DNA from 3 places in the Kumtagia sp. genome. Region 1 is predicted to be linked to each of the others. Evidence: riboswitches for the same ligand, from Rfam matches in the RefSeq annotation. Region 1 holds a riboswitch; each other region holds the start of a gene.
What was found. Region 1 has a riboswitch for cobalamin ahead of AC5JDC_RS03890 (aromatic ring-hydroxylating oxygenase subunit alpha). Riboswitches for the same ligand answer to the same signal wherever they lie in the genome.

Region 1 (4,191 bases):
CGCGGGCTGCCTGCAGCACCGTCTGGCCGGACAGGCACCGGCCCTCCACCCCGGAGACGCTGAAGCGGACGGGTATCGAGGCCCCCGCCTCGCCTTCCGAAGCGCCTTCGGCCGTGTCGGCGAAGGGCGCCGGCAGGGCTTCGACCGGTGGCGCGCCAAAACTCTCCTGATGATAGCGGGCCATGTCGAAGCCGGCGGCTTCCAGCATGTCGCGCACCGCGCGCATGAACGGCTCGGGGCCGCAGCAGAACACCTCGCGCTCGCGGAAGTCGGGCGAAAGCAGCGGCAGCCGCACCGCGTCGATGCGGCCCATATGGCCGAACCAGCTCTCGCGGCTGGAGCGCTCCTCGATGAGGAAGCCGAGCGACAGGCCCGGCATGCGGCCGCCGAGCAGCTCCAGCTCCTTCCGAAAAATGATCTCCTCCGGCCGCCTGGCGCAGTTGACGAAGGCGACGTCGGTCCATGGGGCGCAGTCGTTCAGCCAGCGCAGCATCGACATCATCGGGGTGACGCCAGAGCCGGCTGAGATGAACAGATATTTCGCCGCCGGATGGTTGTGGTGCGAAAAATCCCCGACGGGACCGAAGGCCCTGACGCGCATGCCGGGGAGGAAATGGTCGAACATCCAGCGCGTGCCGACGCTGCCCGCCTGCGCCTTGACCGTGACGGCGATCGAGAACGGCCGCGACGGCGACGACGACAGCGTATAGGTGCGCATCAGCGGGCCGTCCGGCGCCGGCAGCTCCAGCGTCACGAACTGGCCGGGCTTGTAGCGGAACCAGGTCTGCGCGTCGGAGCGGAAGGTGAAGGTCTTGACGTCCGGCGCCTCGTCGGTGACGGCGACCACCTCCAGCACCTGCAGCCGGTCGTTCCACGGCGCCATCTCGTCGAGGTGGCGGTAGAGGCCGAGATCGGTCATGGCGTTCATCTCCCCCTCCCGTCAGGCGACGCTGCGCAGCGCCGGCTTGCCGCCCTCGGCCAGCCGCGGCTCGATGAAGCGCGCGTACCAGTCGACGAACTGGATGACGCCGCCCTCGTGCAGCTCGGAATACGGCCCCGGCTCGTAGGCCGGCGATTTGATGCCGAAGGCGTTCTCCTCGACGATGCGGCGGTCCTGGTCGTTGGTCTCGGTCCACACATGGATGAGTTCGGCCAGGTCGTAGTCGACGCCCTCGACCGCGTCCTTGTGCACCAGCCATTTGGTGGTGACCGCCGTTTCCGTGGCGTTGATCGGCAGCACCCGGAAGGTGACGGCGTGGTCGCCGAGAATGTGGTTCCAGGTCGTCGGGTAGTGATAGAGCATCAGCGTGCCGATGCGCTCGACCGCCACCTGCGCGGACAGGCTCTTCCTCACCGCCCGCTTGCCGGTCATGGTGTAGCTGACGGCGTCGCGCAGCAGCGGCGCGCGGGTGGCCCGGTACTGACCGGCGGCGTCGATGCGGAAGCGCGCCGGCAGGCCGGCCGCCTCGCATTTCGCCCAATGATCCAGCATCTCCGGGTCGCTCTCGGCGCCGTTGACGCCGGTGACCGTCGGGGCTTCCGGAAAGGTCTTGCACAGCTCCGGATGGTTGCCGGCGCAGTGATAGCACTCGCGGTTGTTCTCCCAGACGAGCTTCCAATTGCCTTTTTCGACGATGGTCGATTCGTGGGCGATCTTCGCCTCGGTCAGCCGGTGCGGCGCGAAATAGGGCTGCATCAGCGCCCGGAACGGCGCAAAATCGGCAGGCTCGTCGGCGAGGCAGATGAAGACGTAGCCGCCGACGCTTTCGCAGGCGACCGGCTTGAGGCCGAAAGCGCCCTTGTCGAAACCCTCGGCCATCTGGCGCGCGAACAGCAGTTTTCCGTCGAGGTCGTAGGTCCACTGGTGGTAGGGGCAGACGAGCCGCGCCGACATGCCGCGCTCGGCGTTGCAGACGCGGCTGCCGCGATGGCGGCAGGAATTGTGGAAGGCGCGGATGCGCCCCTCGCGGTCACGCACGATCACCACCGGATAGTCGCCGACCTGCACGGTGAAGAAGCTGCCCGGCTTGGCGATCTCGCAGTCGTGGCCGACGAACAGCCAGTCGCGATACCAGACCAGCTCCATGTCCAGCCTGAAGAAGTCCGGGTCGATGTAGAAGGGCTGCTCCAGGCTGAAGCCGTCGCGACGGCGTCGGATCATCCTCAGCATTTCGGTGCGTGCGTCCATGTCCTGTCCTCACGGTGCAAGGACTGAACTGGTGGTGATGAAGGAGGATCGGCGACGGCAGTCGGGTTGCGACCGGCCGAGCGCTTCCGCCTCTTGACCGCCCACCGCGATCAGTCGGGTTCCGATGCTTCAAGGCTGGTTTCCGGGCTCCGAAGCTGGCCTTGGCAGGCCCGTCCCGACACCTTCCCGGGCCTTTGCCCAGTGGTCTCCCGTCGAGACGAAAAACTTCGATACCGTTGCGGGGGCAGCGCCGGCATCAAACCGGCTTCCCAATTCTCCCTGCGGCCTGTCGCCGAAGGGCACCTTGAACGGGGATCATCAGACCAGAGGGCGCGGCCGGCGTCCCGCGAGAATGCGACTTCGGCTGCGTCTCCAGCGACGCCGGCGAAATGGCGGGCTTGCTCTCCCGATTTGTTATGTTATTACGTTACTATTCCGGCGAATGCGAATACCTCGCCGGGACGAATGGTCGTTCCTCCCAAGCGATCGTCCGCATCCGGCCCGGGCACTCGGGCCGGATGCATCCCCCAGCTCCGAACGGATCCCAAAAACATGCCCGACGCAGCCAAGCCGACGAAACGCCTTCCCGTCACCGTCCTCTCCGGCTTCCTCGGCGCCGGCAAGACGACGCTGCTCAACCACGTGCTCAACAACCGCGAAGGCCGGCGCGTCGCCGTCATCGTCAACGACATGAGCGAGGTGAACATCGACGCCGCGCTGGTGCGCGACGGCGGCGCGAATCTTTCGCGCACGGAAGAGCAGCTGGTGGAGATGACCAATGGCTGCATCTGCTGCACGCTGCGCGACGACCTTTTGAAGGAGGTGCGCCGGCTGTGCGAGCAAGACCGCTTCGACTATCTGCTGATCGAGGGCACAGGAATCGCCGAGCCTCTGCCGGTCGCCACCACCTTCGATTTCCGCGACGACAACGGCGACAGCCTGTCGGACGTCGCCCGGCTCGACACGATGGTCACGGTCGTCGACGCGGCGAGCCTGCTCAAGGACTACTCCTCGCAGGATTTTCTGCGCGATCGCGGCGAGACGGCCGGCGCCGGGGACGACCGCGCGCTGGTCGATCTTCTGGTGGAGCAGATCGAATTCGCCGACGTGATCGTGCTCAACAAGGTCTCGGAAGCCGCCCCGCACGATCTCGACCTTGCGCGCAAGATCGTCCGCGCGCTCAACCCGGACGCCGCGCTGGTCGAAACCGATTTCGGCAGAGTCGGGCTCGATCAGGTGCTCGACACTGGCCGCTTCGACCTCGAAAAGGCGCAGCAGCATCCGCTGTGGTTCAAGGAGCTGAACGGTTTCGGCGACCACGTCCCGGAGACGGAGGAATACGGCATCCGCTCCTTCGTCTACCGCGCACGCCGGCCTTTCGACCCAGTGAGGCTGAAGGCTTTCGTCAACCGGCCCTGGCCGGGGGTGGTGCGCGCCAAGGGTTTTTTCTGGCTGGCGACCCGTCCGCACCATGTCGGCGAGCTCAGCCAGGCCGGCGCGCTGGTGCGGACGGGCAAGCGCGGACTGTGGTGGGCCGCCGTGCCGAAGGACCAATGGCCCGACCATCCCGAATGGCGCGCCGCGATGCGGCCCTATCTCGATCCGGTATGGGGCGACCGGCGCCAGGAGATCGTCTTCATTGGCTGCGACCCGATGGACGAGAAGGCGATCAGGGCGGAGCTGGACGCCTGCCTCGTCGCCGAAACCGGCTTCATGCCGGCCCGCTGGCGCGACCTGCCCGATCCGTTCCCCTCATGGGAGCGGGCGGCATGATGCTGCGTTTTTTGCGCAAGGTGGCCGGCAGCGCGGCGGCTCGTCCGCCCTGCGCCTGCCATCCAGCCGGCGAGCCGGACGGCGTCCGAGACGACCCGACACAGGAAAGAGAGGGGGACAGGGCGTCGCGCTTCACCTGCGACGAGACTGATGCTTGCCTGCAACCGGATCACCGCAAGCAGGCCGGCGGCTGAGCTGCGTCGCGGTCGGCTCGCGCCGGAATCCGTATC
Region 2 (4,191 bases), on a different contig from region 1:
ACGACGGATACCCAGAAACCGTTCTGCGCGCCGAAATTGTCGACCACCCAACCGGCCGCGAAGGCTCCGAGCGCCATGCCGATGCCGATGCCGGTCATCACCCAGGTGACGCCCTCGGTCAGCATCGCCTCCGGCACGCGCCGCTCGATCAGGCCGAAGGCGGTGATGAAGGTCGGCGAGATCGCCACGCCGCTGACGAACACGGCCAGCGCCAGCAGCGGCACCGTGTCGGCGACCAGCAGTGGCAGCGTGGTCAGCGCTATGATGGCGACGGCGATGGCGAGTTGCCGCTGCAGCGCCATCTTCAGGTTGAGCGCGCCGACGATCAGGCCGACGACGAAGGAGCCGACGGCGTAGACGCCGATGACCAGGCTGGCGGCGCCGGGCTGGCCGAGCTCCTTGGTGATCGCCACGGCGCTGACTTCGGCGGTCGCGAAGATCGCACCGATGAAGATCAGGGCGAAGGTGATGATCTGCACCGGCCTCTGCCGGATCGCCGAACCGCCGCCGCCGTGCTCCACCGGCCGCACCCGCGGCTCGGTCGAGCGCTGCAGGATGAAGGCGGCCGATCCGAATGCCAGGAACAGCGTGCTGACCAGCATTCCGGCTTCCGGGAACAGCGCCACGCTCAAGCCCACCGATACCGACGCGCCGGCGATGTAGACGAGCTCGTCGGCGGCCGATTCGAAAGCGAAGGCGGTGTTGAGCTCGGGACGGTCGCGAAAGATCTCCGTCCAGCGCGCGCGCACCATCGCCGGAATGCTGGGCATGGTGGCGGCGAGTAGCGCCGAGGCGAACAGCGTCCAGGTAGGCCAGCCCTGGTTGGTGGCAGCGATCAGGGCCGTGAAGGCGGCCACGGAGACGATCGTGGCCGGCACCATCACCTTGGCCTGGCCGAGGCGGTCGACCAGCCGGGAGATCTGCGGCGCCACCAGGGCGTTGGTCAGCGCGAAGGTGGCCGACACCGCGCCGGCCAGCCAGTATTCGCCGAGCGCCTGCGACAGCATGGCGACGATGCCGATGGGAGCCATTGCGAGCGGCAGCCGTGCCAGGAAGCCGGCGGCGGCAAAACCCTTGGCGCCTGGTGCCCTGAAGATTTCGCGATAGGGATTGGACATGGGGATGCTCCTGGATTCCCGGGGCGACGTCACTTACATACGTAGCGTATGCATTCAGTTAATTGCATACGGATCGTATGTCAATTAATATACGCGTCGTACGTGAAATAAATATACGGCTCGTATGGGAAAGGACGGCAATGGCCCACAGACCACGCAGCGAGATGATTGCGGAAACCCGCGCAAAGCTGCTCGCCGCCGCCCGCCAGGCCTTCGGAACCATCGGCTACGCGGACGCGTCGATGGACGATTTCACCGCCGCCGCCGGCCTCACCCGCGGCGCGCTCTACCATCACTTCGGCGACAAGAAAGGCCTGCTGCAGGCGGTCATCGCCGAGATCGATGCCGAGATGAACGAGCGGCTGTGCACCATCTCGGGCCGCGCGCCGAACCGCTGGCAGGGTTTTGTCGACGAGTCTGTCGCCTATATCGAGATGGCGCTCGAGCCGGAGATCCAGCGCATCATGCTGCGCGACGGGCCTGCCGTGCTCGGCGACCCCGCGCAATGGCCCAACGCCAATGCCTGCATCTCGTCCATGACCAGGAGCCTCGCCCGGCTGAAGGCGGACGGCGCCGTCGCCGACATCGATCCGGAGGCGGCGGCGCGCCTGATCAGCGGCGCCTCCCTCTACGCGGCGCAGTGGATCGCCAATTCCGACGACCCGGAAGCGACCTCGAAGAAGGCGGTGGCAGCTTTCAAGGCAATGCTGGAAGGGTTTTTGGCGCGCTGAGGATTTTTTTCGCTCTTTCGGTCGGCCACGGGGCGACTACCTGCCGGCGATCGCCGCTTTCAGCCCTGTTTCGCCTTCCCCGCCGAAAGTCTCGCTCATGACGAGTTCGGCCGCCGGCATGCGGCTACGCCATCCCTGCGTCTCCAGGTCGGGTTTCTCGGCGAAGCAGGAAACGCGCCCGACGCAGAGATAGGCCACCGGCACGACATGCTCGGGAATGCCGAGCAACGCCTTCAGCGCCGCCTCGTCGAAGATGCTGACCCAGCCGACGCCGATGCCTTCCGCACGTGCGGCGAGCCAGAAATTCTGGACGGCGCAGACGGTGCTGTAGAGGTCCATCTGCGGGTTGTGCCAGCGGCCGAGCGGCGTTTCCCGCGCCCGGCTGCGGTCGCAGGTGATGCAGAGGTTGAGCGCGCTCTCGCAGATGCCCTCCAGCCGCAGTTTTTTGTAGAGCGCCTGCCTGTCACCCGCGATCCGCTCCGCCTCCTCCAGTCGGGCGGCGAGGAAGAGCTCGCGCACCCGCTCGCGGCGCGCCGCGTCGCGAATGACGACAAAATTCCACGGCTGCATGTAGCCGACCGAGGGCGCGTGGTGGGCGGCCTCGATCAGCCGCGCCAGCACGGCGTCGTCGACCGGCTCGCCGGAAAAATGCGCGCGCACGTCGCGGCGCGTTGAGATGGCCCGGTAGACCGCCTCGCGGTCCGCCTCCTCGAAGGCATGGGCGGAAGATGTGGCGCCTGCGGGCATCGCTTGTCCCCTCGCGATTCATTGGACAAGTCGATCCGCCCGGCCTTGCGGATGACCTTCCTGTCCGGCCGGTCTTCTGGCTCGGGTTCGCCCCGCCTCCGGCGCCTTCCCGCCGCAAGGCGGTGGCACATGCCGGCGCGGTCCCCCTTACAGCGGACACGCCACGGGATTCCACCGTGTTCCCGATTCTCCCGCGAGGCGGGCACCGGACAGTGGCGGCACTCTATGCCGGAAAGTTATCGGACGCGACCCCCGGGGCGACATCGTCCGGCGAACATTCCCTGAACGTGAGTAGCGATCCGGGGAAGCGGCGCCTTCCGCGCCACGCCGGCGAACGTATGCGCCGCGACGCAGGAGGAACTCGGCCCGGGTGAGACGATCAACGAAGCCGCAGCGCGTGAATTACGTCGCTGGCATCATGATCGGCACCGTTACGCGGAACCGGCGAGCAGGTCTTCGCGGGGGATGAGACGCGCGGCGTCACGGTCGGAAGCGCGCGCGCTCGCGGCGAGGCCCGAGGCAACGCCGGCGCGGTCGGCCGCAGCGCGGTTCTGGCTCATCTTGCGCTTGCCCTCCAGGCGGGCGATCGGCATGCGCAGGCCGACGATGCCGCGTAGCTGCGCCTGGATGAAATCCGCCGGCGCGTCCGACACCGTCCAGGGCGAGGGCCGTTCGCCCTCGTGGAGATCGGTCAGACGGCTCACGACTTGCAGCAGCCTTCCTGGATCAGTGAAGAACTCGACCGGGCCGTAAGCATGGACGGCGACATAATTCCAGGTCGGCACCACCTTCCCGGTTTCCTGCTTGGTCGCATACCACGACGGCGTCACATAGGCGTCCGGTCCCATGAAGATCGCCAGTCCATCGCCCAGCGGCGGAACGCGCCACTGGGGATTGGCCTTGGCCAGATGGCCGTAGATCACGCCGTGCTCGCCCTCGCTTTCGTCGAGGTAGAGCGGCAACGGCGTGGCCAGCGGGCCTTCCGTGGTCGCGGTGACGAAATTCGCCAGCCGTGCCGCACGGATCGTGGCCCTCAGGCTCTGCTGATCGTCGTCACGAAAGGCGGGAGGCGTATACATGGCAAGCTCCTTGCGCTGGAGGGCAAGATGCGCAGGATTTGGCTCGCTTGGAATATCCAGTTTCAAGGCTTTGCGGGTCCAGTTCGAGAACGACGGCATCCGGCGCCGGATCGTCGCGACGATCAAGAGCATGTTCACCACGGTCTAGCGGCCCATGGCGGACTTCCGTCCGCGCGGCGCCTTTCCGGTCGAAATGGAACCTCTCCCCGCCCGTCCGTCGCCTTCCCGCCCCAAGGAGGCGGGGCATCATGCGGGCGCGGTCCCTGCAGCAGCGCGGCGATGGTCGTGCCGACGAGATTGGGCCGGACCGCGAGCCGAGGCCGCCGAGTTCGATTCGCCCGCCCGGGCGAGGCCGGAGCTCCGGCGCCGAACTCACCCGCGCGCCAGGATGCGCTGCATCTCCTCGGTTGCCGCCTCGCGCTGCGCATCGCCGCCGGCCGCATAGGGCAGCCTGAACGGCACGGCGACGCTGGGCTCGACGCCGGCGCCCTCGAGGCGGACATTGTCGCCGATGAC
Region 3 (4,191 bases), on a different contig from region 1:
ATTCAGGTGGCCTCCTCGCCGAGCAAGGTGGAAGCGACCGCCATGCTCGAAACGACGGCGCGCAAGGCTCCGTCCGTGCTCGCCTCGACGTCCGGCTACACCGTTCCCTTCTACAAGGACGGCGTCACCTACCACCGCGTCCGCTTCGCCGGCTTCGACACCAAGGCGGCCGCCTGGAAGGCCTGCGGGCAGCTCAAGAAGCAGAACATCGGCTGCTACGCCGTCCAGAACTGAGAACACGTATTTCCGAAGTTGTAGTTCGTATCGGGAGAGTTAGTGGTGATTGGCGAGAAGGACATCCTTGGCTTCGTTGATCCGCGCCGCGAGGAACGACGTCCCGCCGAGGTCGGGGTGCAGGCGCTGCATCAGGCGGCGATGCGCCTTGCGGATATCCGCCGGGGAGGCCCCCGCTTCAAGACCAAGGATCTTGTAGGCCTCCTGCTTAGTCATGGCGCCCGCACGTGGCGCAGCTCGCTCCCCGTCGCCGTCGTCCGCCTTCGCGTTTTCGCGCCAGATGGGAAAGCGGCCGTCAAGATACGTCTCCAGTAGCTGGCGGCTCTCCGGATCGTCGGCGAGGTCGTCCCGCAGATCCCGGAGCTCGCGCAGCGTCATGCTGCTCAGCATGCGCTGCTCGTGACGGCCGGCAAGCACCAGACCGTCGAGCGCCCCGCTGTCGTGGTCCAGTTCCATTTCGAGCGCGGCGGTGCGGACGTTGGAGCGTTTGCCGGGGCTTTTCGGCTTTCGCCCGGCCTGCACCCGCGCCGCGCCGTACCATGCCAGAGCCGCCGAGATCAGAAAGCCGCCGATCCCCGACCGCCCGACCAGCAGCAGCACCAGGCCGAAGACCCCGAGCACGATCGGACCGGCGGTGCGCAGCGTGCGCGCCAGCTTGGCGGCGTCCGATTTCAGGAAGCCGGTCACGGCGGCCAGGGCGACCAGCAGGACCAGCAGGCCGCCGATCACATAGCTCATCCTTCACCCCGCATGTGTTCGATCAGCAATCTGTCCTCCGGCCGGTTGCGCGCCTCCAGCGCCTTCAACCCGCCGGTCGCGAATACAGCCACCGAGGACAGCAGCTTTGCAAGCGTCGCGGCAGCGGTCCGGTCGAAGCGGAACCAGGCGCCCTTCGACAGCCGGGCCATTTCCTTGAACGCCTTTTCGGCGGCGGGATCGCGCCCCTCCTGGAACACGAAGACCGGCACGCCGAGCAGGCCGAGCCGCCCGGCCTGCTCGGCGAGCCCGTCGATCTCCTCCTCCATCGCGTCGCCGATATAGACCAGCGCATCCACCTTGCGGCGCGCCGTCTCCTTGAGGGCGTGGGCGAGGATCTTGCCGATCTGGGTGTGGCCGGCGCGGCAGTCGATCCTGGTCATGAGATCCTTGAGCGATCCGGTGTCGCGCACGAAGCGCGAGGCGCGGCATTCGCCGAAACCGCGGAAATAGGCGAGCTGGACCTCGAGCCCGCCGCTGTTGCCGACGGCGTCGAACATCTCGCCCTGCAGCCGGCAGGCCATGTCCCAAGTCGGCTGCCGGCTCATCGTGGCGTCGAGCGCCAGCACCAGCCGCCCGCCGGCATCCGTCTTGGCCTGCGCCATCGACCGCGCCAGCCGCACGAAATCGTCGATCTCGCGCGAACCGGAGCGGTCGAGCGATCTGTCCGAGCGGACCGGTGTGCCGTTTTTACCCATCACCCCTAAAAAATGTGTCGAGCCGGCGTGGCTTGCAAGCCCGATAACGTCGGCCGGCACCATGCGGAACGGCAATGCGATGCCGGCGCCCCGGCGGTGCGTTGACAGGCTCCGCCGCCGGAGCGTAAACCACGGGCGACGGTTCCCTTCCCGGCAATGGGAAGGGCTAAGAGGGAATGCGGTCAGGCCGTCCGGCCGAATCCGCAGCTGTCCCCGCAACTGTAGGCGGCAAGCCCGCGCCGAAAGCCACTGGAGCGATCCGGGAAGGCGGCTGAGGGCGACAACCCGCGAGCCAGGAGACCTGCCGTCGGAATCGCAATCCCACTGTCCGGCGGGTGACCCGGACGAGGAGCCGTATGACGTGACCATCGGACCGTTTCTGTCGCAGGACGCCGCCACGCCGGTCGAGGGCGTGACGCTCGTCGTCTGCTCGTCCTGCCGCGACGCCACCGGCTCGGACGCCCGGCCCCGCGCCGGCGAGTTGCTCGGCAACCAGGTCCGCGAAACGGCGCGAGGCACCGGCGTAGCCGTGCGCCAGGCCGAATGCCTCGGCAACTGCAAGCGCCGCCTCAGCGCCGCGCTGCTGCGCGACGGCTGCTGGAGCTACGTGTTCGGCGACCTGACGGAGGACGACGCGCCCGACCTCGTCGCCGGCGCCCTGCTCTTCGCGACGTCGACCGACGGCCTGCTGCCCTGGCGCGGCCGCCCCGATTGCCTCAAGCGCGGGCTGGTCGCCCGCATCCCGCCCCTTGCCATCCTCGAGGACCCTTCATGACCGCTTCGCTCAACCGCGTCCCCTGCACCGTCGTCACCGGCTTCCTCGGCGCCGGCAAGACGACGATGATCCGCCACATCCTGGAAAACGCCGGCGGACGGCGACTGGCGCTGATCGTCAACGAGTTCGGCGACGTCGGCATCGACGGCGAGATTTTGAAGGGCTGCGGCGTCGAGGCCTGCCCGGAGGAAAACATCATCGAGTTGGCGAACGGTTGCCTGTGCTGCACCGTGGCCGACGATTTCGTGCCGGCGCTCGACCGGATTCTGGCGATGGAACCGAAGGTCGACCACATCATCATCGAGACCTCCGGCCTGGCCTTGCCGAAGCCGCTGGTGCAGGCCTTCCAATGGCCAAGCGTCAAGAGCCGCGTGACCGTCGACGGCGTCGTCGCCGTGGTCGACGGCCCGGCGCTCGCCGCCGGCAAGGTCGCCTCCGACATGGACGCGCTCGCCGCGCAGCGCGCCGCCGACGGGACGCTCGACCACGACGACCCGGTCGAGGAGGTGTTCGAGGACCAGGTCGCCTGCGCCGACCTCGTCATCCTGTCGAAGAGCGATCTCATGAACGCCGAAGCGACCGCCGCCGCCCGCAACCTGATCGACGCGCATCTTTCGCGTGCCGTGAAGGTCGTGCCGACGGCCGAGGGCCGTGTCGATCCGTCCGTGCTGCTCGGCCTTGGCCTGGCCGTCGAGGACGACATCGAGAATCGAAAAACCCATCACGACGACGAGCTCGACCACGAGCACGACGATTTCGATTCCTTCATCGTCGAGCTGCCGGGGGTGACCGACCCGGACGATCTCGCCGGGCGCATCGCCGCCGCCGCCGAGAGCGAGAACGTGCTGCGCTTGAAGGGTTTCGTCGCCGTCGACGGCAAGCCGCTCAGGCTGCTCGTCCAGGCGGTCGGCCCGCGCGTCAACCACTATTACGATCGCGCCTGGACCGCCGCCGACGACCGCCGCTCGCGCCTGGTGGTGATCGGGTTGAAGGGGCTGGACCGGAATGCGGTTGAGAAGATTCTGGCGGGCTGACGGAATGCCGCGTTCCTTCGCACCCCCCTCTGTCCTGAGCTTGTCGAATGGGCCGGACATGTCCGGTCCATTCGACAAGCTCAGGACAGAGGGGGGTGTGGAGGAGTACGGACCGCCGCTGTGGCAAACGGCCGGCTTGGTCTAGGACTGCGCCATGCACATCCTGCCCACGACATCCGCATCGCTCGACGACCTGATCGAGCCGGTCGACCTGGCGCAACAGCCGGCGGACATCGTGGCGCTGTCCTTCACCGACAGCGACCTGGCTGCCATCGCGGCGGCGTGGAAGCGCGACGAGGCCGCCCTGCCCTCGATGCGGCTCGCAGCACTCCGCGACCTTCGCCACCCCATGTCGGTCGATCTCTGGCTGGACAAGGTCGCGGCGCACGCCAAAGTGATTCTGATACGCATCCTCGGCGGCTACGACTGGTGGCGCTACGGCTGCGACCAGGTCGCCGCGCTGGCGCGGGCCAAAAATGTCCGACTCGCGCTGCTGCCCGGCGAATGCCGGGAACAGGACGAGCGGCTGGTCGAGTGTTCCACCCTGCCACGCGGGGAACTCGACGCGCTGCTCGCCTTCTTCCGCGAAGGCGGACCGGACAATATGGACGCGCTCGTGCGGCGGCTCGCGGCGCTGGCGCGCGGCGATGGCGCGGCGGATGCGGCGGTGGCGGTGCCGAAGGCGGGATTTTAC

Region 2: it holds a riboswitch for cobalamin, as region 1 does, so the genes downstream of both, bluB (5,6-dimethylbenzimidazole synthase) here and AC5JDC_RS03890 (aromatic ring-hydroxylating oxygenase subunit alpha) in region 1, are expected to answer to the same signal.
Region 3: it holds a riboswitch for cobalamin, as region 1 does, so the genes downstream of both, AC5JDC_RS13575 (DUF1636 family protein) here and AC5JDC_RS03890 (aromatic ring-hydroxylating oxygenase subunit alpha) in region 1, are expected to answer to the same signal.

The regions. Positions count from the first base shown of each region.
Region 1 is NZ_JCACER010000009.1:52,638-56,828, reverse strand. Features, by position in the region: gene AC5JDC_RS03895 (FAD-binding oxidoreductase) at 1-919, opposite strand, end outside; gene AC5JDC_RS03890 (aromatic ring-hydroxylating oxygenase subunit alpha) at 941-2,188, opposite strand; cobalamin riboswitch at 2,305-2,510, opposite strand; gene zigA (zinc metallochaperone GTPase ZigA) at 2,741-3,961, shown strand.
Region 2 is NZ_JCACER010000024.1:27,143-31,333, reverse strand. Features, by position in the region: gene AC5JDC_RS10315 (MFS transporter) at 1-1,118, opposite strand, end outside; gene AC5JDC_RS10310 (TetR/AcrR family transcriptional regulator) at 1,259-1,849, shown strand; gene bluB (5,6-dimethylbenzimidazole synthase) at 1,886-2,596, opposite strand; cobalamin riboswitch at 2,646-2,821, opposite strand; gene AC5JDC_RS10300 (FMN-binding negative transcriptional regulator) at 3,028-3,675, opposite strand; gene AC5JDC_RS10295 (S41 family peptidase) at 4,048-4,191, opposite strand, start outside.
Region 3 is NZ_JCACER010000036.1:24,651-28,841, forward strand. Features, by position in the region: gene AC5JDC_RS13560 (serine hydrolase) at 1-234, shown strand, start outside; gene AC5JDC_RS13565 (DnaJ domain-containing protein) at 274-972, opposite strand; gene AC5JDC_RS13570 (VWA domain-containing protein) at 969-1,688, opposite strand; cobalamin riboswitch at 1,811-2,011, shown strand; gene AC5JDC_RS13575 (DUF1636 family protein) at 2,050-2,463, shown strand; gene cobW (cobalamin biosynthesis protein CobW) at 2,460-3,497, shown strand; gene AC5JDC_RS13585 (cobaltochelatase subunit CobN) at 3,652-4,191, shown strand, end outside.